Regions from separate parts of the Rahnella sp. PD12R genome, predicted to be linked through region 2. Evidence: predicted binding sites of a transcription regulator. Region 2 holds the regulator's gene; each other region holds the start of a gene.

Region 1 (10,284 bases), on a different contig from region 2:
CGGTCAAAACCATGACCCGCATTCAGGATTTATACCGGACCCTGAAACCGTCAAACAAGAAGTGAGGCGTTATGATCTACGTTTTTGGCCATCTCAACCCGGACAGTGACACCATTTGCAGCGCGCTGATCACCACCGACTGGCTTAACCATCTGGGCAAACCCGCCACACCGTTCCGTCTGGGCGATATCACGCCGGAAACGGCGTTTATCTTGCAGCAGGCTGGCGTCAGTGAACCTGCGTTGCTCGATTGTGCGCTGGATGATAAAGACGTCTGGCTGGTGGATTTCACCGATGCGGAACAGGGGCCGGAATCGTTACTGCGCAGCAATATCATCGGTATTATTGACCACCACCGGCTCGGTACGGTGATGACCAAAAACCCGCCGGATGTCTGGATCCGCTCTGTCGGATGCTGTGCGACGATCCTCTGGCAAATTCTCACTTTCGAAAGTGTCATGCCCGTTTCGGCATCGCAGGCCACGCTTTTGCTGGGTGCATTACTGAGTGACACGGTGGCCCTGACCTCTTCCACCACCACCGAACAGGATAAAGCCGCCGCTCAGGCTTTAACTGAACTTTCCGGTCTGGATTACGACGTTTTTGTAAAAGGGCTGCTCACCGCAAAAACCAATATCAGCGGGCTTTCACCGGCGCGCCTTCTGATGCGCGATGCCAAAAGCTACCGGCTGAACGCGCTTTCCGTTCTGGTTTCTCAGATTGAAGTGGAATCGGTGTCGTCCGTCGAACATATGCTGGCGGACCTTATGGCTGAACTGACCCGGCAAACCGCGCAAGGCGGATTCGATTTTGGCGTCGTCGCCGTTACCGATATTTTCAAACGCAATTCCACGCTGTATTTCTCCGACAACAATCCGCTTCAAACCTCGGGCCTGTGCTTGCCGGGCGTGATCAGCAGAAAAAAAGATATTTTGCCATGGCTGACGGAGGCTGTTGTGGCATCCACCGGGGCGAAATAAAAATGAAATGAAAAAAGCCTTCACCACCGTGAAGGCTTTGTGTTTCGGACGATAGCAGCAGTAAATCAGGTGCGGATTTTCGCCCACCATAGCCGCGCTTTCATGCCCCAGTAAGAGGTCCAGCCGGTCGTTGTGGCAATCACCTGCCCTTTATCAATGATAACGAACGTCGGGGTGACGCCAATATCCCATTGTGCCGACAAATCGCCGCGGGCATCGTTAACCACCGGCATCTGAATGCCCTTTCCGTTCAGATAACGCGCCAGCGTGGCGTTATCTCCTGAACGCAATGCCACGGTCAGGACGTTCTCCCCTTCTTCTGCCAGCCTGGAAACTGAAGGTGTGGTCATTTTGCAGACGCCGCACCACGTTGCCCAGAAGTAGACCAGCAGCGGGCGCTGCTGACTTTGTTCGCCGAGCGTCACGGACTGATTGCTGAGGGTCTGCAACGACTGACTGCCAAAACTGGCCGGTGCCTGCGGCGCGCGCAGAAAATCCATTCCCAGCATCACCACGAAAATCAGCACGGCGAAAATCACCCCTTCGCGCGCCCAGCGTTTAAGCCTGATCATGTTTTGCCTTCGCCAGTTGCTCCTTCACGACTTTCTGCAAATCCTCGTATGAGATGGCACCCGCAATCAGCTGATCGCCAATGATCGTCGCAGGCGTTCCCTGAATGCCCAATACCTCGGCAATTTCCACATTGGTTTTCAGTTCAAGATAACTGGCGGGCGTCACGCGGATAGGCTCCAGTCCGGCATATTTCACCGCCTCGAGCGCACTGGCTTCATCATGCTGCCCTTTTTTAGACATAAGCCGCTGATGTACCACCAGAAACTTTTCCGGATGCTGCTCCCAGACCGTCATCGCCGCACGACCGGCAATAATGGAACTCGCACCGCGGAAAGGCAGCAATTTAATCACCACTTTGATATCAGGATTTTCTTTCGCGACCTTTTCCAGCATCGGGTCAAACTGCTTGCAGTAAGGACAGTTGTAATCGGTGAAGGACACAATGGTCAGGCGGGGATTTTTTGCGCCAAACCACGGCGAGGCGGGGTTGTTAAACAGCGTATCTTCCGGCGTCATCGCCAGAACCACCGGAGAAATCACCATCATCATAATCAGCATTAACGTTTTCATTATCGGGCTCCACGGGCATCTTCCAGCCCCTGTAATACGGCATCACGGGTAAGCAACGGCGATAAGATTTCACCGGCAGGCTTGTGCGGACCATAAATTTGATTAAACGGCACGGCGACGCTGCCGCGTTTTTGCAGGAAGTCATTGATCGGTTTTGACGGCAACGTCCAGTCACCGCGCAGGGCTACAACGTCGCTTTCTGTCAGGGCTTTCTGCACATCGTCACGCATCAGTACGTTGTATTTGTTGGCTTTACAGGTTACGCACCAGTCGGCGGTCACATCCACAAAGACCACTTTTTTTTCCGCCAGCGCGCTCTGAATCGCCTCTTCGGACAAGGGTTGCCAGGCAATATCATCGTGCAGTGGCTTCCCGCCTGTGCCGGAAATCTGCGAGGCCATGACGATGACAGCACCTGTCAGAAGCGCGCCCGCACCGGCGGTTAACGCCGAATTACGCAAGCCATAGCGGCGCAGGGAGAAGGCGAACAGCATCACCAGCAACACACCCGCCAGCAAGGCGACCGTCAGCGCAGAGAAATGGTTTTGCATCAGGCTGAGCAACCAGAGACAGGCCGACAGCATCAGCGCGCCGAGAAAAAGCCGCAGCCGCAGCATCCAGCGACCGGGCCGCGGCAGACACATCGCCAGCCCCGGCCACAGGGCAATCATCAGCCACGGCAGACTCATGCCGATGCCCAGCATCAGGAACAGTCCCCACAGAACCGGCAGCGGTGCGGCCAGCGCGAACGCCACCGCCGTGCCGAGAAACGGCGCGGAACAGGGCGTCGCCAGCAGCGTGGCAAAAGCGCCTTCAGCGAAGTGTCCGCTGAGACCGGAACGGTGATGCGTCGCCAGGCGTGTCGTCATCTTTGAGGGCAGATTGATTTCAAACAGCCCCAGCAGATTGGCGGTAAATACGGCCGTGACCAGCACCATCAGCCCGATAAACCACGGGCTCTGAAACTGAATGCCCCAGCCCAGCGTCTTATTGGTGTAACGGAGCAGCGTCATCAGCAACGCCAGTGCCAGAAACGAGGTGATGATCCCACCCGATGACGCCAGAAACTGCACGCGAATGTTTTTCCGGTTGCGCTGTTCCACCTGCAAAATACTGCCGAGTTTCATGCCCAGCACCGGCAGAACGCAGGGCATAAGATTGAGGATGAAACCCCCGGCCAGTGCCATCAGCGCCACCTGCCAGAGTGCGACAGCGCCCGGCGCTTCGGCTGGAAGCGGGTTCACTTTCAGGTGAATTTGCTGCGCCAGACCGTTGTCCGACAACACGATACTCAGCGTTTTGCCCGTGATATCCGCCGCCTTATCGCCCCATTCGTCGGTCACGGGCAGCGTGAACCGCGCCAGTTGGCCGTCCACTTTCACCGCCGGTTTACCCAGAGAACTGCCTTCCAGCGTATCGGTAAAGACCTCCGGATTTTGCCAGCCCTGCTCGCGGTGAGCGGTGATCTGCAATACGCCGGGGCGATATCCCGCCGTGACGCTGTCCGCCAGACCTTCAGCAATCGGCACCTTACCCATCGCAGCGGCGAACTGACGGGCAAAATCCGCGTTATCCCCGGACGAACGGAGGTCCAGACTAAAAGGATAGTCGGTGAGAATGCACACGTTGCTGCACACCGGCAGTGTCAGCGTTCCGGCAATCGTGCCCGGCACTTCACCGCCGAGGATGACGGGCAGCGTGACTTCATCGTGATAGCCCTGGGTGGTGATCCCCGCGACATCAAAACGTGCGGGCGTCGGCCAGAACCATGTGGCCTGTTGCGCCGTGACCGGTTTTTGCCATTCGACTGACGGTGAAATACCGCCCTCGCCCGGCGATCGCCAGTAGGTTTTCCAGCCCTTTTCGAGGCTGACAGAAAGCAACAGCCGGGTTTCTTTTTCAGAAAGATGGGCTGGCTGCGCCTGTAAGCGCACTTTCGCGTGGTTATTTTGCGGGCTTTGCAGCCAGCCGGTGTCGGCAGCATATCCGGTATGCAGCCAGAGCATCAGTAAGCAGCCTGCGGCCACCCTGAATAAATTTCGCATCGATTTTCTCCAAAAATAAAAAGTCACATCCTGATGAAAAACAGGCGTGTTTTTATTCCCGGAAGACGCAGAGCCGTAAATGCACCCGCAGGCGCGGCACAGGGACCGCCTCCGGCACAAGCAGGCGGATCGCCGCCATATTGCCGCGTGACAAAAAGGCCAGCAGCAGGCTCAGCGCCAGAAACGCAAATTCTAAGAGGAGAGGAGGAACGGAAAGCAGCGATTTGCTGCTGAGCTCGCAGGGAGCGGGAATTTTAGCGATTTCAGAGGTCGCGGATGACGCCTGCGCCGTCGCCGTGTCCTGATGCACGATTGCGGACAACGCATTCAGCCCGGCGATGCGCTGTGTCATACACGTCAGTATGACCAGACAGGCCAGACAAAAATAGAGCAGTGCTGAACGCCGTTGTTTATTCACATTTCCCTCGCAAGCAGGCCGCCATTCTAACGGCCACTCAAACATTCACAAGATGTATGAATCAAGAATTACAAGAATTTACGCTCAGTAATTTGCACTGCGTGACGCGTGCAGCCGTCAGGCACGCGCCACCGGCACATCGCTCAGGCGGGTGGTCCAGGCGGGGGATAACATCTCGCGCTTCATCTGCCAGTCCCGCGAGATCCCCTGCCCGGCGAACCACAGCGTCCCTTTTCCTTTGTCATTGATTTCATCAAAAAGCGTCATCAGCGCATCGCTGTTGGCACGCGGCGCGCGCTCATCAAATAAGTGCAACTGGGACACGCCCTGACTGAAAAAATCCCCCAGCATCACGCCCGCTTTCTGATACCGGTGCCCTTCTTTCCAGATATCATCCAGACATTTTGTTGCGGCGAAGATAATGTCGCGGGTGTCCTGAGTGGGCGTAATCAGCCGGGTACTCGCCAGATTTCCGTAGTAAATCTCCCCTTCCGCGAACGGGCTGGTTTTGACAAAGACGGAAATCTGCCGGCAAAACTGATGCTCTCCGCGCAGCTTTTCAGAAGCCCGCGTGGCGTAAAAACAGATGGCTTCACGCATTTCCTGATACGCCGTCACCCGCGTGCCGAAAGACCGCGAGCAAACAATTTCCTGTTTGGCGGGCGCAAATTCGTCAAACCCTAAACAAGGTTCGCCGCGCAGCTCGCGCACGGTGCGTTCCATCACCACATTAAAATTTTTCCGGATAAACCACAGGTCGCATTCGGCAAGCTGGAGCGCCGTTTTAATCCCGGCGTCATTCAGTTTTTTCGATATCCGCCGCCCCACGCCCCAGACCTCTTCGACCGGTACATACGACATCAGCTTTTTCTGACGAACCGGATCAGAGAGATCGATAACGCCCTGACTTTTTGTCCATTTTTTTGCCGCGAAATTGGCCAGCTTGGCCAGCGTTTTCGTCGGCGCAATGCCAACGCCAATGGTCAGCCGCGTGTGTTGCTTCACCGTGTCCCTGATTTCCTTGCCGAAGCTTTCTAAATCGAGATCTTCCGGCAACCGGCTGAGATCGAGAAAGGCTTCATCGATGCTGTAGATTTCGATTTTCGGACACAACGCGCCCAGCGTCTCCATCACCCTGTGGCTCATATCGCCGTAAAGTTCGTAATTGCTGCTGAAAACCACCACGTTGTGCTGCTGAAAAAGCGCCCTTTGTTTGAAGTACGGCGCGCCCATTTTGATTTTGAGCTTCTTCGCTTCCGCCGAAAGCGCAATCACGCAGCCGTCGTTATTGGACAACACCACGACCGGTTTGCCTTGCAGGTCAGGCCGCCAGGCGACTTCGCAACTGGCGTAAAATGAGTTCACATCAGCGAGTGCGTACATTGCGATGCATCGTGCTGATAACGGTGGTAACAACGCCGACAATCTCGACCTGCCGGTCTTCATTCAGCGGAATAGGCGCGTAGGCCGGGTTTTCAGCCCGCAGATGAGGATACGGATGGAGCATCAGCCGTTTCACCGTGAATTCCCCGTCCAGACTGGCGACAACGATATCGTTGTGAGCCGGTTTCAGGCTGAAATCGACCAGCAACATTGAGCCATCGATGATCGCCGCGTCCCGCATGGAATCGCCGGAGACTTTAAGCACATAGGTAGAAGAAGGATGCGCAATCAGGTGCGCCACCAGATCGATACCCTTCTCCACATAGTCCGCCGCCGGGCTGGGGAAACCCGCCGCAATAGGGTTTAAATACAACGGGATATCCGTTTTTTGCTGCCGTGCGGCGATTTTGTAAAGCATCATGAGTGGGGTTCCTGCAAACATACTGTATTTATATACAGTATAGTTAATCAGGTGCTCAGATCAATGGCTGCCAGCGCAGATCGGCAGGCCCCGCGCCGCCTGCGCGACTATCGCGTTGATCTCGCTGAGAAGAATTTTTGACGATTTTAAATGCGTCAGATTGAATTTCCGCAAGCGGCCGCCCTCACCTTCTCCCGCTGCATAATCAGGCTCAGCGCCGCCGGAAGCAGGGTAAGCGTGACGAAAGTGGCGACAATTAACCCGCCGATAATCGCGTAAGCCATCGGCCCCCAAAATACCTGTTCGGCGATCGGCAGCATCCCGAGTATTGCCGCGCAGGCCGTCAGCAATATGGGTCTTGAACGGTGCACGGCGGCGGCCCTGATGGCGTCATCACGGCCCATCCCGGCGATAACGTTATTATCCACTTCGCTAATCAGGATCACCGCGTTGCGGATAATCATTCCCGCCAGCGCAATAATCCCCAGCAGGGCGACAAAACCCATCGGCGTGCCGGTCGGCAACATCGCCAGCACAATGCCGATAAGGCCGAACGGTGCCATGAATAAGGCCAGCAGCATGCGCGAAAAACGCTGCAACTGGATCATCAGCAGGGTCAGCATCACGCAAAGCGTGACCGGCAGCACGGCATACACCGAACCGTTGCCTTTGTCTGACTCCGCCACCACGCCGCCCTCCTCGATTTTATATCCGGAAGGCATCGTCGCACGGATACGCGAAACCCGCGGCGCGAGCTGCTGTGAAACGGTTTCTGCATGCAGCCCCGGTGCTAAATCCGTCTGAACGGTAATGAACGGCAGCCGCTGGCGACGCCACACAACCGGATCGTCAATCCCCCAGACCGGCGTCGCGACCTGACTTATCGGGATTTTTTGCCCCGTCGCGGTGGTGATCATCAGGCCGGACAGCGTGGTGACATCCTGACGCTCGCGGTTGTTCGCCCGCAGAACAACATCAGTCAGCCGGTTTTTATCCCGGACGGTGGTGACAACGCTGCCTGACCAGACGGTGTTAAGCAAAGCCGCAAGACTTTCCGAAGAAACGCCTGCCGCCCGCGCTGCCGTCTGATTCACCCGCAGCGTAATCACCCGCTCGGGCTCTCCGGCGGCCAGATTCACTTCGCGCGTAACCGGAACTTCACCCAGCGTGGCAGCGAGATGTTGGGCAATCTGTCTGACCTGCGCATAGTCCGGGCCGCTGACGCGATATTTTACCGGCCACCCGACCGGCGGGCCGAGTTCCAGCGGGGAAACGCGCGTGGTGATGTCGCTGAAATCACGGGTTAAAATGGCCTCAAGCTGTGCGCGAAGCTTGTCACGGTCTTCCAGATTTTTGGCGACAATGACCAGCTGCGCCGTATTCTCGTTATCCAGTAACACATCCATCGGCAGATAAAAGCGCACAGCCCCCGATCCGACATAATCCGAATAGTGATCGACATTCCGGTTACCCTGCAACGCACGTTCCAACCGTTCAGTTTGCCGCGCGGTTTCTGTCCGGGAAGCATTAGCGGGAAGCGTGAGACTCACCAGTAATTCCGGCCGGTCGGAGGCGGGGAAAAATTCCCCTTGCATGAACGTCGTCGCATACATCGCCATCACCAGCAACAGACAGGCAATGCTCAGCGTGCCCCACCGGTGAAGCAGCACATAATTCAGCAGACGCAGGTAGAAACGCATTAACCGGCCACGCTTTTCACCGTGCGATGCAAGCTTTGCGGGCAAAATCCACGTCCCGATCAGCGGCGAAAAAAGAATGGCGACCACCCAGGAACACAGCAACGCAATAAGCACGACGGCGAACAGGGAGTAACAATATTCACCGGCGCTTGAGGCCGCGAAACCCACCGGGATAAAACCGGCAATCATCACCAGCGTGCCGGTAAGCATCGGGAATGCCGTCGTTTCAAAAGCGTAAGTGGCGGCGCGCCAGGCCGAATCTCCCGCCTCGATACGCGACACCATCGCTTCAACGGTGATCATCGCGTCATCCACCAGTAACCCGAGCGCAATGATCAGCGCGCCCAGCGAAATGCGCTGTAACCCGATTCCCGCCAGCATCATGCCGATGAACGTCATGGCAAGAACCACCGGAATGGCCGCCGCCACAACCAGCCCGGCGCGGGTGCCGAGTGAAACAAAAGAGACGGCTAATACAATGACGACGGATTCAATCAGCACCCGGATAAAGCTGTTGACGGCCTGTGAAACCACCGCTGACTGATCGGCCACTTTGACCATTTCAATGCCGTGCGGGAGGCGCGTGCGGATGTCCGCCATCCGGTCATTGAGCGCTTTGCCAAAGGACAACATATTCCCGGCGGAGGCCATAGAAATAGCCAGCCCGATCGCGGGTTGCCCGTTAACACGAAATTCGGGTGCAGGCGGCTCGGCATCCTGACGGCTTATCGTCGCGATATCCGTCAGCGGAATGTAGCGCCCGGCGATGTGCAGCGTCACCGCCTGCAAACTTTGCTCAGACGTCAGGGAGCCGCTCACGCGCAGGGCGATATTTTCACGATCGCTGCGCAAAACACCCGCAGGTTCTACCGCATTTTGCGCTTTCAGGGCGTCGGTGACCTGCTGCAAATCAATGCCCATCCCGGCGAGCTGCGCAGGCGAAAACGCAATCACAATGTTTTCTTCCTGAACGCCCAGCAGGTGGGTTTTGCCGATGTCCGGCAGCGACATCAGGCTGCGGCTGATGTCTTCCACGCGGTCGCGCAGTTCACGCGGCGAGTAACCCTCGGCGGTAAACCCATAAATCGTGCCAAACGTATCATCGAACTCGTCGTTGACCGACGGCCCCTGCACGCCTGCGGGCAGCGACGGGGCGATATCCTGCATTTTTTTACGCACCTGATACCAGATGCCTGCAACCTGTGCGGGCGGCGTATCATCACGCAAGTTAACGAAAATCACCGATTGCCCGGCACGGGTCTCGCTCTCAACGAAATCAAGATACGGGATTTCCTGAAGTTTTTTCTCCAGCGTATCCGTGACCAGATTGACCGTATCCGCCACGCTGGCACCCGGCCAGCTTGCAGAGACTACCGCCGTTTTAATGGTAAACGCCGGATCTTCGTTGCGCGGCAGTTGCTCATAACTGAAGACACCGGCGGCCATGAGCAGAAGCATAAAAAAGGCGATCAGCGGCTGATGTGCCAGCGCCCAGGCGGAGAGATTGAACCGGCGTACGGGAGTGGACGGCTTCATTCGCTGCCTTCCCCCAGGGTCACTTTTTCGCCATTGCGCAGTTTACTCACACCGGCAATCGCGACCGTTTCGCCGGGACTCAGGCCAGCCGCAATAAAGATTTCTTTGGTACTGTAACGCGCTAAAACCACCGGTTGCAGGTGCAACGTCAGCGTTTTGGTATTTACGATAAAAATGGCGGGCTGACCACCGGCGCGGGTCAGCGCCGAAGCCGGCAACGCGATCGCCGTTTGGCCTGAAGCAGGGAGAATGAGCTGAACGCTGGCCCCCAGCGCCATGGCGGGCGGCGGGTTATCGAGCGTGATACGAACGCGCCATGTCCGGGTTTGCGGGTCGGCCTGCGGGCTGATATCCCGTAAATGCCCCGGCGCGATCACTGAAGAGTCGGACAGTAACGAAACGCTAAAAACAGCGCCCGCCTGTGCCGGAATCGCCTGCGGATCGGCGACATCAAACACCGCATCACGCCCGCCGCCCGAGGCGAGTGTCACAACCTGTTGTCCGGCGCTGACCACCTGCCCGGCCGAGGCGCTGACCTGCGTCACCACGCCGTCCGCCGGCGCGGTCAGTTGTGCCCAGGAGAGATTTTCACGCGCGTTTTTCAGCGCATCTTCACTGCTCTGACGCCGCGCGCGGGCCGCCTGCCAGTCGGATTGCG
Region 2 (10,284 bases):
GGTGATCGTTTCTCCAAGTTCTCTGCCACTTTTGAAGACCAGATGCTGGTCGACTTCTCTAAAAACCGTATTACGACAGAGACGCTGGACAAACTGCAGGCGCTGGCCAAAGAAACTGACCTTCAGGGCGCCATCAAATCGATGTTCTCTGGCGAGAAGATCAACCGCACGGAAGACCGCGCCGTTCTGCACGTTGCCCTGCGTAACCGCAGCAACACGCCAATCGTCGTGGATGGCAAAGATGTGATGCCGGAAGTGAATGCCGTTCTGGCGAAAATCAAAGGTTTCACCGAACGTGTTATCGGTGGTGACTGGAAAGGTTACACCGGCAAAGCGATTACGGATGTGGTGAACATCGGTATCGGCGGTTCAGACCTCGGCCCGTTTATGGTGACCGAAGCGCTGCGTCCGTACAAAAATCACCTGAATATGCATTTCGTCTCCAACGTTGATGGCACGCACATCGCCGAAACGCTGAAAGACCTGTCTCCGGAAACCACGTTGTTCCTGGTGGCATCAAAAACCTTCACCACGCAGGAAACCATGACCAACGCCCACAGCGCGCGCGACTGGTTCCTGAAAACCGCTGGCGACAATAAGCACGTGGCGAAACACTTCGCTGCGCTGTCTACCAACGGTAAAGCGGTCAGCGAATTTGGTATCGACACCGACAACATGTTCGAATTCTGGGACTGGGTCGGCGGCCGTTATTCACTGTGGTCCGCGATTGGCCTGTCCATCGCGCTGTCTATCGGTTTCGAAAACTTCGAACAGTTGCTGAGCGGCGCTCACGCGATGGATAAACACTTCGCGAATACCCCGGCTGAGAAAAACCTGCCGGTTCTTCTGGCGCTGATTGGTATCTGGTACAACGATTTCTACGGCACTGAAACCGAAGCTATCCTGCCATACGATCAGTACATGCACCGTTTTGCGGCGTACTTCCAGCAAGGCAACATGGAATCCAACGGTAAATTCGTTGACCGTAACGGCAATCCGGTGGATTACCAGACTGGCCCGATCATCTGGGGCGAGCCGGGTACCAACGGCCAGCACGCGTTCTATCAGCTGATTCACCAGGGCACCAAAATCGTTCCTTGTGACTTCATCGCGCCTGCGGTCAGCCACAACGCGCTGAGCGATCACCACGCGAAACTGCTGTCTAACTTCTTTGCACAAACTGAAGCGCTGGCATTCGGTAAATCTCTGGAAGTCGTCGAGAAAGAATTCGCCGATCAGGGTAAAAAACCGGAAGACGTTAAACACGTCGCGCCGTTCAAAGTGTTCGAAGGTAACCGTCCGACCAACTCCATCCTGCTGCGCGAAATCACGCCATACAGCCTGGGTGCGTTGATCGCGATGTACGAGCACAAAATCTTCACGCAGGGCGCTATCCTGAACATCTATACCTTCGACCAATGGGGTGTGGAACTGGGTAAACAGCTGGCGAACCGTATTCTTCCTGAACTGGAAGGCAGCGAAGATGTGACCGGCCACGACAGCTCGACCAATGGCCTGATTAACCGCTTCAAAAACTGGCGCTAATCCCTCGTCATCCTTCAGGCTGTTTCAGCGTTGGCTGCGTGAACTCACCCCGGTCACTTACTTATGTAAGCTCCCGGGGCTTCGTTCCCTTGCCGCCTTGATCCAGCCCGAATGATTTAGAGGGACAGGTCGAAATATTTCTAAATAAAAGGGTTAGCCTCAACGGGCTGGCCCTTTTTTAATGCCGCTTTTCCGGCACAGACTCTGTGGTATTCTGCGGGTATTCATAACAAAAGTGGGATGTAGATCACATGGCAGGATCAAAACGTGCGACGATGGTTTCCGTCATCATGCAGCGAATTTTGAACGTTTTCTTATTGGGGCTGGCAGTCATTCTGATGATCTTTATCGGGCGTGAAACCTACCATCTGGCAATGGTTTTGTTCGTTAATAACGATCAGTCTTCATCGTATCTGCTGATAGAGGGTATCGTGATTTACTTCCTCTATTTCGAATTTATTGCGCTGATCATTAAGTACTTTTCGTCGGGATATCACTTCCCGCTGCGTTACTTTATTTATATCGGCATCACGGCGATTATCCGCCTGATTATCGTCGACCATAAAAGTCCTTACGACACGCTGGTTTACGCCTGCGCCATCCTTGTCCTTGTCGTGACACTTTACCTCGCCAACGGCGAACGTCTGCGCCGCGAATAAATGAGGCGATTACTGCCTTGCATTCATGCGTTAGAATGCGAGGCAGATAATTAATTGGAGGTATGAATACCTCCATGATGGAGCCGTTGATGTCTGATTCCCATTCCCCTGAACAACTCCCGATCCATTGGTTTCAAGATCCGAATGACGTGCCGGCGGATGTTGCTGACTGGCTGATGGAAATGGGATCCATGACCCGCCGGTTTGAAAAGCAGGGTGTTACCGTCACCGTGAAACCGAAAAATGAATGTTTTGTGCGTCGTGATGAGCTGGGTGAAAGCGAAGCGCAGCAGCTGCCGGAAAGTGCCCGTTATTGGGTTCGCGAAGTGATCCTGTTTGGCGATGCCGAACCCTGGCTGCTCGGACGCACCGTGATCCCGGAAGAAACGCTGACCGGGCCGGATCTGGCGCTGGTTGATTTGGGCACGGTGCCGCTGGGTCGGTATCTGTTTAGCGGCAACAATCTGACCCGTGATTACATCCATCTGGGACAATTAAATACTGAGCAGGGCAGTTTATGGGCGCGTCGCTCACGGCTTTGTCTGTCGGATAAGCCCCTGCTTCTGACAGAAATTTTTCTGCCGGACTCGCCGGTTCACCGCCCTGAGGGCAAAGTGGGCCAGGCATGAGTCAAACTAATCCACAAGGAGAACAGAGAGTGTCAGGAAGTATGACTCAGGGCACCTGGCGGGATTACTGCCGCCTGATGCGCATTGATAAGCCGATAGGTTCTTTGCTGCTGTTGTGGCCGACGCTTTGGGCGTTGTGGCTGGCCGGTGAGGGAACGCCTTCTGCCAAAATTTTGCTGGTCTTCGTGCTGGGCGTTTTCTTCATGCGCGCGGCGGGTTGTGTGGTGAATGACTACGCGGACCGTAAATTCGACGGACACGTAAAGCGCACCGCCAACCGTCCGCTTCCAAGCGGTGCGATCACCGGGAAACAGGCAAAAATCTTGTTTGTCGGTCTGGTGCTGGTGTCCTTTCTGCTGGTTCTGACGCTGAACCGGATGACCATTTTGCTGTCCCTCGCGGGGCTGGCGCTGGCATGGGTTTACCCGTTCATTAAGCGGGTCAGCAACCTGCCGCAGTTTGTGCTGGGCGCGGCGTTTGGCTGGGCAATTCCGATGGGGTACGCCGCCGTCAGCGGGACGTTGCCTTTGAGCTGCTGGCTGATGTTCATCGCGAACATTTGCTGGACGGTGGCTTACGACACGCAATACGCGATGGTCGATCGTGATGATGATTTAAAGATTGGCGTGAAATCCACGGCGATTTTATTTGGTCGCTTTGACACGCTGATTATCGGCCTGTTGCAGCTGGCAACGCTGGTTCTGATGGGCATTATCGGACACCTTTCTCAGCTTGGCGCGCCGTTCTGGTGGTCATTAGTGCTGGCCGCTGCGCTGTTTGTTCACCAGCAAAAGCTGATTGCCAAACGTGAGCGTGATGCCTGCTTCCTGGCTTTTCGCCAGAATAACTACGTCGGGCTGGTGCTGTTCCTTGGCATCCTGATGAGTTTATCTGCTTTCAGCTTCTGAGCCTTTCAGGCAATAAAAAACGCCCGGTCTTTTTATAAGCCCGGGCGTTTTGCTTTATGGCGTTACCGCAATGATTTTAACGTCAATCAGTGGTCGGTATCGCGCACGTCCATCTTCGGCTCAGCCGGAGGTTCGGTCGCCTGAGGCAGCTCAGAAGGCATACCGGCGCTTTCGATGGTGAGTTTAATATCCGGCGTCATCAGGTCGCTGAGCATGTTGTAAATCTCACGCGTCTGTTCCTGAATCGCATCGCCGCTGTCGCTGATATACCCTTCAGCGCGCAGTGTGCCGACCAGCGTGGAAAACACCGCTTTGTCGAAGAATTCAGGGGCATTAATGCCGTGCAGCACGGATAAACGCTGCGCCATAATCCGGCTCTCTTTTTCCAGCGCACCGCGGTTGATGCTTGGATTATTGGTGAGCAGGGAGAACGTAATCGCGTAGCGTTGCAGCGTTTCGCGGACACCCGCCGCCAGCAGTTGCAGCGTGCGGATACGCGCCGGGTTCAGCGTCAGCTCGTCGTCTTCCAGATGAATGATCTGCTGACGGGCCAGTTCCAGCGTCAGAATATCCAGCACGTGCGGAAGTTCCGATTTATCGAAATGCATAAACAGTTCAGCTTTCAGCATCGGATAAATCAGTTCGACCTGACGCAGCAATTCAGCACGACTCACATGGCGGTGGTGCATCACGATGCTTGAAATCAGCGACGGCAGGACCAGCATATGGTGGATGTTGTTGCGGTAATACGTCATCAGCACCGCTTGTTCGCGCGGCAGAACGATGATGTCGCCGATATTGTCTTTCTCGACCTGGAACTTATTCATGTTCAGGGCGTGATCGAGCAACTGGTCGGCAGTCAGATCCGGCACCGTCGAATCGGCGTTATACGGCACGTTGCGCAGCAATTGCAGATAACAATCAATCTGCTCAGTCAGTTGTTCGCGGGTCAGTGAACGCTGACGCGATGCCAGCAGCGCGGTACAACACAGGTTCATGGCGTTTGCCGCCGCTGAGTTGTTGATGCGCACCATAATCTGTTCTGCCAGATCCTGAACCGTTGGCGTCAGCCAGCTCGGACGTTGCGCTTCGATAGGATCGATCGCTTCACGCCAGGTTGGTACGTTCTGGTTCAGATACGTGGTCAGATGCAACGGTTCACCAAAGTTCACATAACCCTGGCCGAGGTTACGCAGTTTGCGTAAACCATTGAGCATCTGGGTCAGACTTTCTTTCTCTTTGGTCGCACCGCGCAATTCTTTCGCGTAGGTGCCCACTTCCATGACGTGTTCGTAACCGATGTAAATCGGCACTAACGTAATCGGACGTGAACCGCCGCGCAGCATGGCCTGAATAGTCATCGCCAGCGTGCCGGTTTTCGGCTCCAGCAAACGCCCGGTACGCGAACGGCCACCTTCCACGAAATATTCCACGGAATAACCACGGCTGAACAGCTCGCCGAGATACTCACGGAATACCGTCGAATATAGCTTGTTGCCTTTGAACGTACGGCGGATGAAGAACGCACCCAGACGGCGGAAAATCGGGCCAGCGGGCCAGAAATTCAGGTTGATACCGGCCGCAATGTGCGGAGGAACCAGCCCCTGATGATAAAGCACGTAGGACAGTAACAGATAATCCATGTGGCTGCGGTGGCAGGGCACATAAACGATTTCCTGCCCGTCCAGCGCCAGCTGACGCACACGTTCCGCATTATTGACGTTGATGCCTTTATACAGGCGGTTCCACGTCCAGCTCAGCACGCGATCAGAAAGGCGCACGGCTTCATACGAGAAGTTAGCCGCAATCTCTTCCATCAGCGCGATGGCGTTTTGCTGGGCTTTTTCGTGTGAAATCTTCTTACTGCGCGCTTCATCTTCAATGGCTTTTTCGATGGCCTTGGACGCCAGCAGCTTATTGAATAAATCCTGTCGCGCTGGCAAACGCGGGCCAACTGCCGCCAGACGCTGGCGGGAGAAGTGCATACGCGCAACACGTGCCAGTTTCTGGGCGATGGTTTTGTCGGTTCCATGCTCGGTCGCCATATAACGCAGCGAAACGGTATTGGAAAAACGGACAAAACTGTCGCGGCCCAGCCACAGCACGGCGAAGAATTTCTGGATCCCGTTCAGCACGCGCAGATGCGGCGTATCGTGGCCTTCGCGGCCTGGCGCACGGCCAAACATGACCGACACGGGCAGCATCTGAATGTCTAAATCCGGGTTATTACGGTGCAAATCCAGGTAATCGTGGAACAGCTTTACCGATTCCTGCTTTGGCGTGTAATAAGAGAAAACGCGCGGGCCTTCGGCAATAAACACATGGCTCGGCAGCAGCGTTCCGTCGATTTCCAGCGGAATAAGGGGATCAGGCAGATTTTGCGCCAGACACTGCGCGCGCAATGTCAGCAAATCGGCTTTGGAGTTATAAGGCAATACGTACAGAATTGGCCGGGTCGGGTCTAAGTGCAACTCGGTAACCGGATCTGAAGGTATGACCTTGCTCTTTACCAGCAATGAGAGTGGTAAATTCAATAATGTGTAATAAAGTCTACGCCAACCTGACATAAAAACGTGAAGCCTCTTGTTAGCAATTTCGCCGCAAGGATACCAGAAAGCTCAGACGAGATCTGTGGTGATGAGATACCATTAAACCGCTAAAATGCGCAAAACCCGCAGGACAATATTTCAAGGATCAGTAACAGAATGGCGAACCAAGTCACTGGATTTACCCGCATCTATAAAGCCGCAGGCTATTCCTGGAAAGGCCTGAAGGCCGCATGGCAAAATGAAGCCGCTTTTCGGCAGGAGGCCAGCGTTGCTATCCCGCTAATTTTATTATCTTTCTGGCTGGATGTAAGCAGTATAGAACGTATCCTGCTGATTGGCTCCGTCGTGCTGGTGTGTGTGACTGAACTGCTTAACAGCGCCATTGAATCCGCGATTGACCGCATCGGGCCTGAGTTTCACGTCCTGTCTGGACGAGCGAAAGATATTGGCTCCGCCGCTGTACTTCTGACCATCATATTGGCGATTTTTGTCTGGGTCAGCATCTTTTGGCCGCGATGGTTCTGATTTGGAATCTGCATTCCAGGAATTGTCGTTATGCCCTGTTTTTATTCAATCTTAGGTTTTCATTGACCGTTTAGCTGTATATACTCACAGCTAGACTGTATAAACAACCAGGGGGCGGAATGAAAGCTTTAACGACCAGACAACAAGAGGTCTACGACCTTATTCGCGATCATATCTCCACCACCGGTATGCCACCGACCCGCGCAGAGATTGCATCCCGTCTGGGGTTCCGTTCCCCGAACGCGGCGGAAGAACACCTTAAAGCGCTGGCGCGTAAAGGCGTTATCGAGATCGTTTCCGGTGCTTCGCGCGGTATTCGTCTGCTGATGGAAGAAGAAGAAGGTTTACCGCTGATTGGCCGCGTTGCCGCCGGTGAACCGCTGCTGGCTCAGCAGCACATCGAAGGACATTACCAGGTCGATCCGGCCATGTTTAAACCGAGTGCGGATTTCCTGCTGCGTGTCAGCGGGATGTCGATGCGTGATATCGGTATTCTGGATGGCGACCTGCTGGCAGTACATAAAACGCAGGACGTCCGTAACGGGCAAGTTGTCGTTGCGCGTATTGATGATGAAGTCACGGTCAAACGCCTGAAGAAACAGGGCAGTGTTGTTCAGCTGTTGCCTGAAAACAGCGAATTCCAGCCGATTGTGGTTGATTTGCGTGAACAGAATTTCAGCATTGAAGGTCTGGCGGTTGGCGTTATCCGCAACGGCGACTGGATCTAATCTGCGCTTAAGCTTTACGTTACAGGTGCGTTGGCCGCCTCTGACGCGCCTGTAAAATCACTATCTCATCGCCCCGTTTTGGGGCGATGTTGTTTTAAGCATTGCTCAAAAACTCTTTCGATAAAATCCTCTTTCTTACGTGTTATCCGCTGCGTTGCCTGTTCAGAGCAAATGTCGTATTCGCTTCCTCTATGCCCTGAATTACCGGCCTTTTTCAGTCAGACAGATTTCAATTCCACGTTATTTCCTGCTTTGGATTAATCCTAATAGTGGTTTTTATCCCTGTTTTGGGAAGACGAATCCGCATTCTCTACTAAGCTTAGAAGTGTTAAGGACGGGCTGCCAACAAACGTGCAGCTCCACAACCCAAGGTAACAGGAGATATTTATTATGAATAAGGACCAAGCCGACGGTAACTGGAAGCAGTTCAAAGGGAAAGTGAAAGAACAGTGGGGTAAGCTGACTGATGATGACCTGACAGTCGTTGAAGGTAAACGTGATCAGCTGGTAGGTAAGATTCAGGAGCGTTATGGCTATCAGAAGGATCAGGCCGAGAAAGAGCTCAAGGATTGGGAATCGAAAAACAAATATCACTGGTAACACGCGACTCCCCCTCGCGTATCAGTGACGTATCCTGAGTCATTGCTGCTCCTACCCGGAACACTTTCAGGATACGGGTACAAGGATGTACCCAACCTTCAATATCTTCCTTCTACACCTTAAATTATCCGTTATGCTGCGTTAAAACCCTTCCGCTTTAAGCCTTTTGAAATCCATCAAAAACACCTGATATATCAACGTTTTTTAACCACAATGCTGTGGTCGTGTTCGCAATGATCGTGACTGTCGCAGGTTTCAACAACTTTGCATTCGGCACATAAGCCATGCGCTTCAACGACTGAATGACGCAACTCAAAGCCGGATTCAAGCGCCAGTTTCGCCAGACGTTCTTCAATACCGTCTGTGGTTTTTTCCGTGACCAGCCCGCAGCGGTCACAGATAAACAGTGCAGAAGTGTGGCTCGGTTCTTCGAAATGATGGCAAAGCACATAGCTGTTAGCTGATTCAACCCGATGAATAAACCCTTGTTCCAGCAGGAAATCCAGCGCCCGGTAAACCGTTGGCGGTTTGGCCTGCGGTTCGCTGACGCGCAGCAGATCCAGCAAATCATAGGCGCTGATCGCACCGGGTTGTTGCGCCATCAGTCGCAAAACTTCCAGCCGCTGCGGTGTAAGACGAACATTGCGCTGCTGGCAAAGTTCTTCAGCTTGTGAAAGTAATTTTTCCGGATTATTCAGGGTCATAGCAACATTCTCTGAGCGCAGATTGGGATAAATAGGCCACATCATGCAGCCATTCTTAATTTTATCATGCTTCAGCCAGATCGACGAATTATGCGCCGCTCAGTTGTGAGGTTGCACGGGGGCAAAGCCGCTAAACCGGGCAAGATGCCGAATCTTTGTTCTGTGGTATAATCAGCGATTAACTTCCCTCTGGCCGCCGTGCCGGAGGGAGCGCCACGAACCCCTCAGCGAATGTCAGGCCGATGTCAGAAACTCAACACGCAATGCCCCAAAACGCCATGTCCACAACCCCGCCATATTCCGCTCAGCGTTTTTCCGTTGCGCCGATGCTTGACTGGACCGACCGTCACTGTCGCCATTTCCATCGCCTGATGACCGGCCAGACGTTGCTGTATACCGAAATGGTCACTACCGGCGCGATTATTCATGGCAAAGGCGATTATCTGGGCTTTGGCAATGAAGAACATCCGGTGTCTTTGCAGCTGGGCGGCAGCAATCCGGCCGATCTGGCGCACTGCGCGAAGCTGGCAGAAGAACGCGGCTATGACGAGATCAACCTGAACGTCGGTTGCCCGTCAGATCGCGTGCAGAACGGTATGTTCGGTGCCTGCCTGATGGGGCAGGCGTCGCTGGTGGCGGATTGCATTAAAGCGATGCGCGATGTGGTGTCGATTCCGGTCACCGTCAAAACCCGCATCGGGATTGACGATCAGGACAGCTACGAATTCCTCTGCGATTTCATCCGTCAGGTGTCTGAAAACGGCGGCTGCGATACCTTTATCATTCATGCCCGTAAAGCCTGGCTTTCCGGCCTGAGCCCGAAAGAAAACCGTGAGATCCCGCCGCTGGATTACCCGCGTGTTTATCAGCTCAAGCGTGATTTCTCTCATCTGACGATGGCAATTAACGGCGGCATTAAAACGCTGGAAGAAGCCAAAACGCATCTGCAACACATGGACGGCGTGATGGTAGGCCGCGAAGCCTATCAGAATCCGGGCATGTTGCTGAGCGTGGATCAGGCACTGTTCGGCTCTCAGGAACCGGTGAAAACCGGGCCGGAGATCATCCGCGCGCTGTATCCTTACATCGAAGCCGAGCTGAGCAAAGGCACTTATCTGGGCCACATCACCCGCCATATTCTGGGTCTGTTCCAGGGCGTGCCGGGTGCGCGTCAGTTCCGCCGTCATCTCAGCGAAAACGCACACAAAGCGGGCGCGGGCATTGACGTCGTTGAACAGGCGCTCTCGATGGTCAGCCAGCCGCAGGAAGCGCCGGTTCAGGCGTAAGCGTCTTCAAAATCGACGTGAGTAAATTCACTACCAGTTAGTCAGATTCACTATTTTTTCGCAGGCCGTTTGCGCCTGCGAAAAAATTTCCCCTGTTAAATCAGTTAATTATTTCCCCCTGTCACTCTGGCACACTTCTTGTAATAGCTTC
Region 3 (10,284 bases), on a different contig from region 2:
GGCCGTTGCCGCCTAAAATGGCCGCCATGGAACGCGAGCTGCGCGAGGCGAAAAACATTATTTCCTGCGAACGTCTGGATTACACCAAGGGGCTGCCGGAGCGTTTTCTGGCGTTCGAGGCACTGCTGGAGAAATTCCCGCAGCATCGCGGCAAAGTGCGGTATTCACAGATTGCGCCAACGTCGCGTGGCGATGTGCAGGCGTATCAGGATTTGCGTCACCAGCTTGAAACTGAAGTCGGACGCATCAACGGGAAATACGGCAGCCTGAACCAGACGCCGCTGTTCTATCTCAATCAGCATTTCCAGCGCAGTTTGTTGATGAAACTGTTCCGCCTGACCGACGTCGGGCTGGTCACGCCATTGCGCGACGGCATGAATCTGGTGGCGAAAGAGTACGTCGCGGCGCAGGATCCTGAAGACCCCGGTGTGCTGGTGTTGTCGCAGTTTGCCGGTGCGGCGAATGAACTGACGGCGGCGCTGATTGTCAACCCGTATGACCGTGACGACGTGGCTGCCGCGCTTGATAAGGCGCTGACGATGTCGCTGGAAGAACGCCGTGAACGCTACAACGACATGATGGATGTCCTGCGTAAAAACGATATTACGCACTGGGGCGAAAGCTATTTGCAGGATTTGCTGGCCATTTCACCCCACGACGTTGCGCATAACGCCGTCGCCTGAGAAAACTTCTCTCAACACAGCCCTGAATAAGGGCTGTGTCATTTTTAACGCAATGCAGAGGCTTGTCGCATATGCAAAACGCTAAATTACAGACGAACGAATTCCCTGAACTGGAACCCATTGAACTGATCCTCGACCGGATGATGGACGCCGAGCCGGAACCGGAAATGATCGAAGGCCTGCCGCCGTCCGATGCCTTAACTCCGGCGGATCGCTACATGGAACTGTTCACCGCCGTACAGTCTTCGCACCTGTTTGAAGACAGCAAAACCTTCCCGGACTGCCCGCCGAAAATGGATCCGCTGGACATTCTGCTGCGCTACCGCCGGATAAAAAATCATCCCGGTTTTAACCTGCAACGCTTTGTTGATGCGCACTTTTCCTTACCGGCCCATCACGGCGATGAATACGTCAGCGATCCGGGCGACTCCCTGAAAGAGCACATCGATAAACTCTGGCCGGTGCTGACGCGCCAGCCGGAAGATCATGTGCCGTGGTCGTCGCTTTTGCCGCTGCCGCAGGCGTATATCGTGCCGGGCGGACGTTTCAGTGAAACCTATTACTGGGATTCCTACTTCACCATGCTGGGGCTGGCGGAAAGCGGCCGCAACGATTTGCTGCGCACCATGGCGGATAATTTCGCCTGGATGATTGAGATGTACGGGCATATTCCCAACGGCAACCGGACGTATTATCTCAGCCGTTCGCAGCCGCCGGTATTTGCCCTGATGGTCGAACTGTTCGAGGAGGACGGCGTGCGCGGTGCGCGACGTTATCTGGATCATCTGCTGAAAGAGTATGAATTCTGGATGGATGGCGCGGAATCGCTGATGCCCAATCAGGCGTACCGTCACGTGGTTTGCCTGCCGGACGGCACGCTGCTGAACCGCTACTGGGACGACAGGGATACGCCACGTGATGAATCGTGGCGCGAAGACGTGGAGACGGCGAAGCATTCCAGCCGCCCGGCTAATGAAGTTTACCGCGATCTGCGCGCCGGTGCGGCCTCCGGCTGGGATTATTCCTCACGCTGGCTGCGCGATCCGGACAGACTGGCGAGTATCCGCACCACACAGTTTATTCCGGTCGATCTGAACGCGTTCCTCTACAAACTGGAAAGTGCAATCTCGAATATCTCCGGCCTGAAAGGCAACGCCGAGACGCAGGCGCTGTTCCGGAAGAAAGCGGAGATCCGCCGCGACGCGATTACCCGCTATCTGTGGGATGACGAAGACGGGTGTTTCCGCGATTACGACTGGCACCGTCAGCGACTGGCGCTGTTTTCTGCCGCCAGCGTGGTGCCGCTGTTTGTCGGGCTTGCGACGCACGGACAGGCCGAAAGGGTCGCCGCCGTGGTGCGCGAACGCCTGCTGACGTCCGGCGGTTTGCTGGCGACGGAGTTTGAAACCGGCGAACAATGGGATAAACCAAACGGCTGGGCACCGCTGCAATGGATGGCGATCCAGGGCTTCAAACTGTACGGCAATGACGCGCTGGGTGACGAAATCGCCCGCAGTTGGCTGCGCACGGTGAATCAGTTTTATCAGAAACATCACAAGCTGATTGAGAAATACCACATCTCCGGCAGCGCCGCGCGCGAAGGGGGCGGCGGTGAATATCCGCTTCAGGACGGTTTCGGCTGGACCAACGGCGTCGTCCGCCGCCTGATCGGGCTGTATGGCGAGAATTACGAGTAAAGGTCTGACGCGCCCTGAATCACCAGCCAGCGCTCAAACTCCTGATGGAGCAGTGTTTTCTGCACGCCGACCGGCGTCAGGGCGTGATACTGGCAGGGCGCGACCGTGATACGCGGGAACAGCGGTACAAGATTTCCGCGGCTGATTTCCGCAGATAACGTACTGACCGGCCCCAGCCCGACGCCAATCCCTTCAAGCATCGCGTGCAGCGAAACATGAAAGTGATCGTAACGCCGGAAACCGCTGACCGGCGCGTTTTGCAACCCGGCAACCGCCAGCCACTGATTCCAGTGCCCCGGCCGCGTCAGGGTTTCAATCCTCGGACAATTCAGCACATCCTCCGGCGTTCGCAGCGCAAAGCGTTTAAGCAGCGCCGGCGAGGCCATCAGACAATGCGTGTCCTGCAAAAACGGAATCGCAGAATATTCTGTCGCGCTGATTTCGCGGCGGATCAGCAAATCATAATGCCCGACGATATGCAGCTGCTCAGTATTGGCAGTGGAGATTTGCAGATTAGCCTGCGGGAAACGGGCGTAGAAATCGTCCAGACGCGGCAGCAGCCACTTCAGGCTTAACGTGGTCGGCACACTGACGTTGAAAACGTTGTTTCGCCCGCCGTTGCCGTAGCGCAGGGCGATATCCGATAACGTATCAAAGGCGCTGCCCAGCTCACGTGCCAGCTCCAGCGCATACGGCGTCGGCACCCGCCGCTGGCCTTCTTTGCTGAATAAATTCACCCCGAACCATTTTTCCACCACCTGAATATGGCGGCTGACTGCGCCGTGCGTAATACACAACTCCTGCGCCGCCGCAGTATAGCTGCCCGCATGGCAGGCAACGAAGAAAGCCCGTAAAGCCGTCAGAGGAGGAAGGGCGTGCATGGCGACTCCTTTATTCACAACGTTTTAATCGCAACATTTTACTCACTGAGGTGTGACTTTTTATCACGGGTTCAGGTTTTTCCTTAACGCTATTATCGCGGCGGTGAATATCCCGAAAAGGAAAATACGACGTGATGATGTATGGAGTCATAATTGTGATTGGCGTTCTGGCGGGCATGATCAGCGGCATTGTCGGCACCGGTTCTTCTATCATGCTGCTTCCCGCGCTGGCTTATACTTTTGGCCCGAAAACAGCGATCCCTGTTATGGCCGTCGCGGCCATTGTGGGGAATATTTCGCGCGTCATCCTCTGGCGCAAAGACATCGACCTGAAAGCATTCTTTTTGTACGCCGTGCCGGGTATTCCAGCGGCCATACTCGGCGCGAACACGCTGTGGGCGCTGCCAGCGACGCTTTCTAATCTTCTAATCGGTCTTTTTTTCCTGCTGCTGATCCCGTTGCGACATTGGGCCAGAAAGAAAACGCTGTCGCTCAGTGACGGACAACTGGCGCTGAGCGGCGCGCTGGTGGGGTTTCTGACCGGCGTGGTGTTTTCGACCGGTCCGCTGACAATCCCGGTTTTTGCCGGTTACGGGCTGGCGAAGGGCGCGTTATTGTCAACGGAAGCGGCGGCGTCGTTTGCCATTTATCTGGCGAAAGCGTCCACTTTTCGTGCCATCGGCGCGATGCCGGGATCGGTTTTACTGAGCGGATTGCTGGTTGGCCTGACGCTGGTTGCGGGGATGATGATCGGCAAAAAGTTCGTGGTCAAAATGTCGGATAAAACTTTCCACCGCTTCGTTGACGGTATGTTAATGCTGGCGGGGCTGTCACTGTTTTGGGATGCCGTGAATCCGTAAATTCACGGTTACAACAGACAGGACAGTTTGCCAGTTTTCAGATAATCGCTACCGCAAAGACTGAACCTAGCTGTCTTTCTTCAGATAAATATCAGGCCGGGTTATCGCCCACGCATAATCTGGCCGGTTTACCGGTTCATAGCCAAACTTTTTATACAACCAGGGCGCGGTGGTGGTGAACAACACCATGCGGCGCACGCGCGCGGAAACCGGATGCGACTGGCAGCATTCCACCAGCCAGCCACCGAGGTTGTTACCCTGATATTCTTCCAGCACATAGACGTCGCACAGGTAAGCAAAGGTGGCGTAATCAGTGATAAAACGGGCGAAACCGATTTGTTTTTCGCCTTCAAACAGACCAAAGTTGAGGCTGTTTTCCACGGAATCGCGCACGGTTTGCTCGTCAATTCCGGCAGCCCACGTTGAGCGGGTCAGGTAACGATGGATCGCCGGAATATCCTGCGCGGCTTTATCCGTGGTGATATGAAATGCGCCCTTTGTCCACTGGTATACGTCGGTTTCTGTCACTGTGTTCTCCGCGAGTTTCGGTTGTTTTAATGGTCACCGTACGAATGTAGCGCAGGCCGGTCGAGATTTCATACAGTCGGGCTGTAAAAAGCTGGCCGAATGATGTATCCTGCACTCATCATTAATATGCTGTATATAATTACAGTATAAGGAGCGAGTCATGGCTGTTGAAACAAAATTTGTTGTCGTCAGAAAAGGTGAAGAGAAAATGACATTTGCCAATAAAAAAGATGCAGACGCTTACGACAAGATGCTCGATATGGCAGATACCTTCACCGAGTGGCTGTCGCAAAGCGGGCTTGAGATCGACGAAGTACTGGCGGAAAACATTGCGCTGCACCTCGCCGAGCAAAAAGATGCCGTTCAGCATATCCTGCGCACCAGTAAAATGCCGGAAGCCGCAGCGGTCGTCGTTCAGGAAACTGCTGAAGAAACCGCAGAGCCTGACAACGCAGAAGTAGTTGAAGCTGAAGCCGAAGAAAAAGCAGCACCCGCACCGAAAAAAGCCCGCGCTGTAAAAGCCGCCTGACTGGTCTTTGTCATAGAGAGCGCCAGAAACAGAAAGGGCACGCACCGGCAATTTCCCGCGTGCCCCTTTATCACTGCATTTCCTCAACGTTTCCTGCCAGAAATCAGCGAATTTCCGCTTCAACAATCGAGACGTAGCAGCCTGTATCAATAATGCGGTTCAGCCTGAGATCAGCACTCGCCAGCAGTGCTTTGATTTCATCTTCGGAACGCGTTTGCCCGCCATCAAAACTTGCCAGCAAAAGCAGATCGACTTCCTTGCCGCCGTGCCAGGCGTTTCCGCGCGGAATGACCGGTTCCATGATGAGCAGCTTCGAACCGGCATGCATGGCATTGCGGCAGGTGCGCAGTATTTTACGCGCCTGTTCTTCCGGCCAGTCCATCGTGATGTATTTCAACATATAAAAATCCGCCGTCGGGCAGGATTCAAAGAAACTGCCGGGATGCAATTCCCAGCGGGAATCATCGCCCAGCTCACTGAGACGGTTTTTAGGTAACACCTGAGGCTGATCGAATAAAATACCGTGCAGTGTCGGATTATGTTGCAACACTTTTAATAATAATCCGCCCATGCCACCGGCAATATCCACGACGGTTGATTTATCAGGGAAATGATAACTCCGGACGATAAAGTTATTTTCAACCGAAGACATGGAAGACATTCCGCGGTCAAAATCATTTATACCGTCATGCACACTTTCCCGCGCCCAATATTCATAGAAATTCATGCCGTAACGATTTTTAAAGGCGGATTCGCCGCGAATATTTTCAATGACATTGCCAAGCGGAAGCCAGAGTGTTTCATGTGTCAGCATTAATACCGCTGCACGCAGGGAACCGGGGACGTCCGAACGTAAAAATTCAGCGGAAGGCGTCAGGGAAAACTCACCGTTTTCATGCTCCTTAAAGATATTCTTAGACGCCACCATCCGCATCACGCGGTAGAGTTGTCGCGGGTTGACGCCCAGTTCGTTACCCAGCACATCGGGCGTTTTCGGGCCTTTAACCAGACAATCGGCAACGCATAACTCCGCCACGGCGCGTAATGACGCCTGAAAAGTATATCCCATTGCCTGCTCTAATAAATGCAAAGCAGCCGAATCACTTTCTGAAATAGCAACAGTTGTGTTAGTCACAATAATTCTCCACGCAAAATTTAAATGCGAATAAATTTGCAAAACTATGTTGCAATTTTATTTGTCCATAGAGATAAATTATTCTCGGAGAAAACAGTAGGACAGAAAAAGAGAAACGACAATGTCAGGATAAATTAAGAAAAGATAAATCCGTAAAGATAACGGGCCGCTGTCATTTAAACGGGACGCGACTTTATTTGATAAAATAAAAATGGCGTTACAAGAACGCCATTTAATTAATTCCCCGTCGCTAATTCGTTAGCCCCGTATTTATTTCGATTCGTAACGAATATATCCCGCCACGCCGCCTTTACCGCCATCTTTCGGATGATTAATCCCGTCGCTGACGCTGACTACCGGGAAGTCAAACGGCGATACGCCTTCGATGCAGGCGACATTAACGCCATAAAATTCAGGATTGGAACGGCGCTGGTGGAAGGTGTAAATCCCGCATACAGAACAGAAATAATGCGCGGCTTCGCCGGTGTTAAACCGGTATTCGGTGAGTTTATCTTTGCCCTTAATGACGTCCACTTCCTGAGCCGGAACGACGACCGCGCCACGCATACGGCAGAACGAACAATTGCAGCGGAGCACGTTGTTATAACCATCGGGCAGTACGGCGCTGAAGACAACCGAACCGCAATGACATTGGGCGGACACTTTATCTGACATGGAAATCTCCTGAGATCGTCCGGCAAATGAGGGGGTTAGCCGGTTCACCGTATTGACTGTTTTCATCGAAGCTGACAGGCGTTCAGTTACGTTAGCCGCTTTTTTATCATTGCTCAACCGCATGACAACACGTCGGGTTGGCGCTATGTTACTGGCAATTTATTTTTGCGGAGCGGGTAATGGACATTATCGGGATCATTCTCTCGGCGGGGAAAGCCTCAGTTAACGTGGCGCTTTACACGCTGATCCCAATCATGGTGGTCATGCTGATCATCATGAAGTACCTGGAAGTTCGTGGCGTTCTCGACGGGATTGTCCGGCTGGTGACACCGGTTTTACGCCCTTTTGGCGTCACGGGCATGGCCGTGTTTGCCCTGATCCAGCTGAATTTTGTGAGTTTCGCCGCACCGCTGGCATCCCTGGCGATGATGGAAAAGAGAGGGACGTCTGACCGCCATCTCGCCGCCACGCTGGCAATGCTTTTCGCCATGGGGCAGGGCAACGTGTTTTATCCGCTTATTCCTTACGGCCTGCACTGGGGTGCGGCGATTATCATTTCTATTGCCGGCGGGCTCGGCGCGGCCAGTGCGACTTACTATCTGTTTGGCCGCCGTCTTTCGGCCACCGCGCTGGAACGCGAGGGCAATCCGCTGGAAGATAAAGCTGGCAAAGGACTGATCGCCATCATTAATGGCGCGGGTTCGGATGCAATCCGTCTGGCGCTGGGTTCCGTGCCGATGCTGATCCTCTCGCTGACCGTGGTCGGTATTTTAAAAGAAGCCGGAGCGATTGAGTTTCTGACCCGTCTGCTCGGGCCGGTGTTGGGGTATTTCAGTATTTCGGACGTGTACGTTCTGCCCGCGCTGACCAAAATGCTGGCAGGCGGCACCGCCTATTACGGCGTGGTGTCTGACCTGATCCATCGCGGGCTGTTTTCCCCGCAGCAGGTCAATGCCTCCAGCGGTTTTCTGATCCAGACGCTCGATTTGCCCGGTATCGGTATTTTTCTGGGGATCGCCAGCCGCTTCGTCCGGTTGTTCCGCTATGCGCTGCCGGGCGCGATCATCGGCATCCTCATTCGCAGCATGATTCACGCATGGGTATTTTGACTGTTCAAGGGAGTTTTTTATGAAAGAGAAGTTTCCGCAAGGCTTTATGTGGGGCGGCGCAACGGCGGCCAATCAGGTCGAAGGCGCGTACGATCAGGACGGTAAAGGGCTGTCGATTGTCGATGCCATTCCCGGCGGTAAAGACCGGTTAAGCATTGTTTCTTCGCCGGAATTTGATTTCACGTTGGATACCGCGAAACACACCTATCCGAACCACAAGGGCATCGATCACTACCATCGTTTTGAGGAAGATATTGCCCTGTTTGCGGAAATGGGTTTCAAATGTTACCGCTTCTCTATCGCCTGGACGCGTATCTATCCGAACGGCATCGAGCAACAGCCGAACGAAGCCGGTCTGGCGCACTATGACAAAGTGATCGACGCCTGTATCGCGCACGGTATCGAGCCGGTCATCACTATTTCCCATTATGAAATGCCGCTGCATCTGGCGACCGAATTCGGTGGCTGGAAAAACCGTGAACTGATCGGCCACTTCGAGCGTTTTGCGCGCACGGTGCTGACGCGCTTTGGTCATAAAGTGAAATACTGGATGACTTTCAACGAGATCAACAGTGCGGCACATTTCCCGATCATGAGCCAGGGGCTGACGGTCAAAACCGGCGCGCTGGAAGCACAGGCCAAATTCCAGGCATGGCATAACCAGTTCGTGGCCAGCAGCCTGGCGGTCAAAATTGCCCACGAAACGAATGCTCAGATTCAGATCGGCTGCATGATCCTGTTCGCCACCAACTACGCATACGACTGCAATCCGGTGAACCAGCTGGAAACCCTGAAAGAGACACAAGCGTTTAACTTCTACTGCGCGGACGTGCAGGCGGGTGGGAAATATCCGTACTACGCCAAACGTTTGTGGGAATCGCAGGGCGTCGTGCTGGACATTCAGCCGGACGATCTGGCGCTGATTAAACAGCACACGGTGGATTACATTGGTTTTAGCTATTACATGTCTTCAACCATCAACAAAACCAATCCCGACGCGGTGTCTGCGCAGGGCAATCTGCTTGGCGGCGCACGTAACCCGTTCCTCGAAGCCAGCGACTGGGGCTGGGAAATCGATCCGGTTGGCCTGCGCATCGCGCTGAACCAGCTTTATGACCGCTACGAAAAGCCGCTGTTTATTGTTGAGAACGGGTTAGGTGCCGTCGATAAGCCGGATGAAAACCACTTTATCGCCGATGATTACCGCATCAACTATCTGCGCCAGCATATCGCTGCAATGGCTGAAGCCATTGAAGACGGCGTGGATCTGATGGGTTACACGCCGTGGGGCTGTATCGATCTGGTGAGTATGTCCACCGGCGAAATGAGCAAACGCTACGGCCTGATTTATGTCGATCTCGATGACAAAATCTCCGGCACCGGCAACCGTTACAAGAAAAAATCTTTCCACTGGTACCAGAAAGTGATCGCCACCAACGGCGCAGATATCAGCTAAAACGGTGATGTGACAAATTACGAAAAAACGGGCGGAGAAATCCGCCTGAATTTTTTTAATAACAAATTTAAGAAGCAACGTTATCCTATCTGTCTGGCGCGCCCTGCCAGCGGGGCAATCACCAGCTGTAGCGCGTTAACTGCCGTCAGCACAATCAAAGGCACCGTCCAGCCGTTGCTGACTTCGTGCAACATGCCAAAAACTAACGGCCCCAGCGCCGCCACGCCATACCCCACGCATTGTGCCATCCCGGAAAGTGCTGCCGCCTGACGATGATCTGTCGCCCGCAGATTAAATAACGACAGGCAAATCACCATGGAAGCGCCAGCGCCAAGACCGGCAATAACCAGCCACAGTAAGGGCAGAGCAGGGAAGACCAGCAGCCCCGCTAATCCGGTGAAAATGGCCAGCGAGGCGATGAAACTGATCCCGCGCTGATCGCGGTATTTTTTCAGCGCCGACATGCAGACCAGATTGGCCACAATCGCCACCGCCTGATAGGCAAATAACATCCAGCCCGCGCTTTCCTGGCTGATGCCGTGTGAACTGGCGTAGGGCGTGAACCAGTCTATCAGGGTGTAAAAAACCATCGACTGAAGCGCCATAAACAATGAAACCTGCCAGCCCAGCATGGATTTCCACGGCGATCTCAACCGGCCAGAAGCCGCCTGCTGATGCGGTAATTCACGCGGTTGCGCATTTTTCAGCAGCGGCAGCCAGGCGACGGTGGC

What was found. Region 2 encodes LexA, which represses DNA repair genes until DNA is damaged. Its sites were predicted from a motif close to TNCTGTATGTACATACAGNA; they were not measured.
Region 1: the regulator LexA is predicted to act here: its motif matches at 6,411-6,430, upstream of umuD (translesion error-prone DNA polymerase V autoproteolytic subunit).
Region 3: the regulator LexA is predicted to act here: its motif matches at 4,777-4,796, upstream of KWG64_RS08920 (YebG family protein).

What each region holds. Positions count from the first base shown of each region.
Region 1 covers NZ_JAHTMS010000003.1:267,515-277,798, reverse strand. Annotated here, with positions in the region: gene KWG64_RS08385 (MurR/RpiR family transcriptional regulator) at 1-65, shown strand, start outside; gene KWG64_RS08380 (manganese-dependent inorganic pyrophosphatase) at 72-980, shown strand; gene KWG64_RS08375 (protein disulfide oxidoreductase) at 1,046-1,552, opposite strand; gene KWG64_RS08370 (DsbA family protein) at 1,539-2,123, opposite strand; gene KWG64_RS08365 (protein-disulfide reductase DsbD) at 2,123-4,168, opposite strand; gene KWG64_RS08360 (copper resistance protein) at 4,221-4,586, opposite strand; gene umuC (translesion error-prone DNA polymerase V subunit UmuC) at 4,704-5,969, opposite strand; gene umuD (translesion error-prone DNA polymerase V autoproteolytic subunit) at 5,953-6,390, opposite strand; gene KWG64_RS08345 (efflux RND transporter permease subunit) at 6,546-9,626, opposite strand; gene KWG64_RS08340 (efflux RND transporter periplasmic adaptor subunit) at 9,623-10,284, opposite strand, start outside.
Region 2 covers NZ_JAHTMS010000004.1:114,244-124,527, forward strand. Annotated here, with positions in the region: gene pgi (glucose-6-phosphate isomerase) at 1-1,545, shown strand, start outside; gene psiE (phosphate-starvation-inducible protein PsiE) at 1,797-2,204, shown strand; gene ubiC (chorismate lyase) at 2,294-2,833, shown strand; gene ubiA (4-hydroxybenzoate octaprenyltransferase) at 2,863-3,741, shown strand; gene plsB (glycerol-3-phosphate 1-O-acyltransferase PlsB) at 3,828-6,308, opposite strand; gene KWG64_RS09855 (diacylglycerol kinase) at 6,447-6,815, shown strand; gene lexA (transcriptional repressor LexA) at 6,935-7,543, shown strand; gene KWG64_RS09865 (CsbD family protein) at 7,934-8,143, shown strand; gene zur (zinc uptake transcriptional repressor Zur) at 8,338-8,847, opposite strand; gene dusA (tRNA dihydrouridine(20/20a) synthase DusA) at 9,090-10,133, shown strand.
Region 3 covers NZ_JAHTMS010000003.1:399,369-409,652, reverse strand. Annotated here, with positions in the region: gene otsA (alpha,alpha-trehalose-phosphate synthase) at 1-683, shown strand, start outside; gene KWG64_RS08940 (alpha,alpha-trehalase) at 755-2,380, shown strand; gene KWG64_RS08935 (LysR substrate-binding domain-containing protein) at 2,371-3,261, opposite strand; gene KWG64_RS08930 (sulfite exporter TauE/SafE family protein) at 3,399-4,121, shown strand; gene KWG64_RS08925 (GNAT family N-acetyltransferase) at 4,188-4,649, opposite strand; gene KWG64_RS08920 (YebG family protein) at 4,810-5,178, shown strand; gene KWG64_RS08915 (methyltransferase) at 5,282-6,313, opposite strand; gene KWG64_RS08910 (GFA family protein) at 6,584-6,988, opposite strand; gene KWG64_RS08905 (nucleoside recognition domain-containing protein) at 7,168-8,097, shown strand; gene KWG64_RS08900 (glycoside hydrolase family 1 protein) at 8,117-9,553, shown strand; gene KWG64_RS08895 (MFS transporter) at 9,634-10,284, opposite strand, start outside.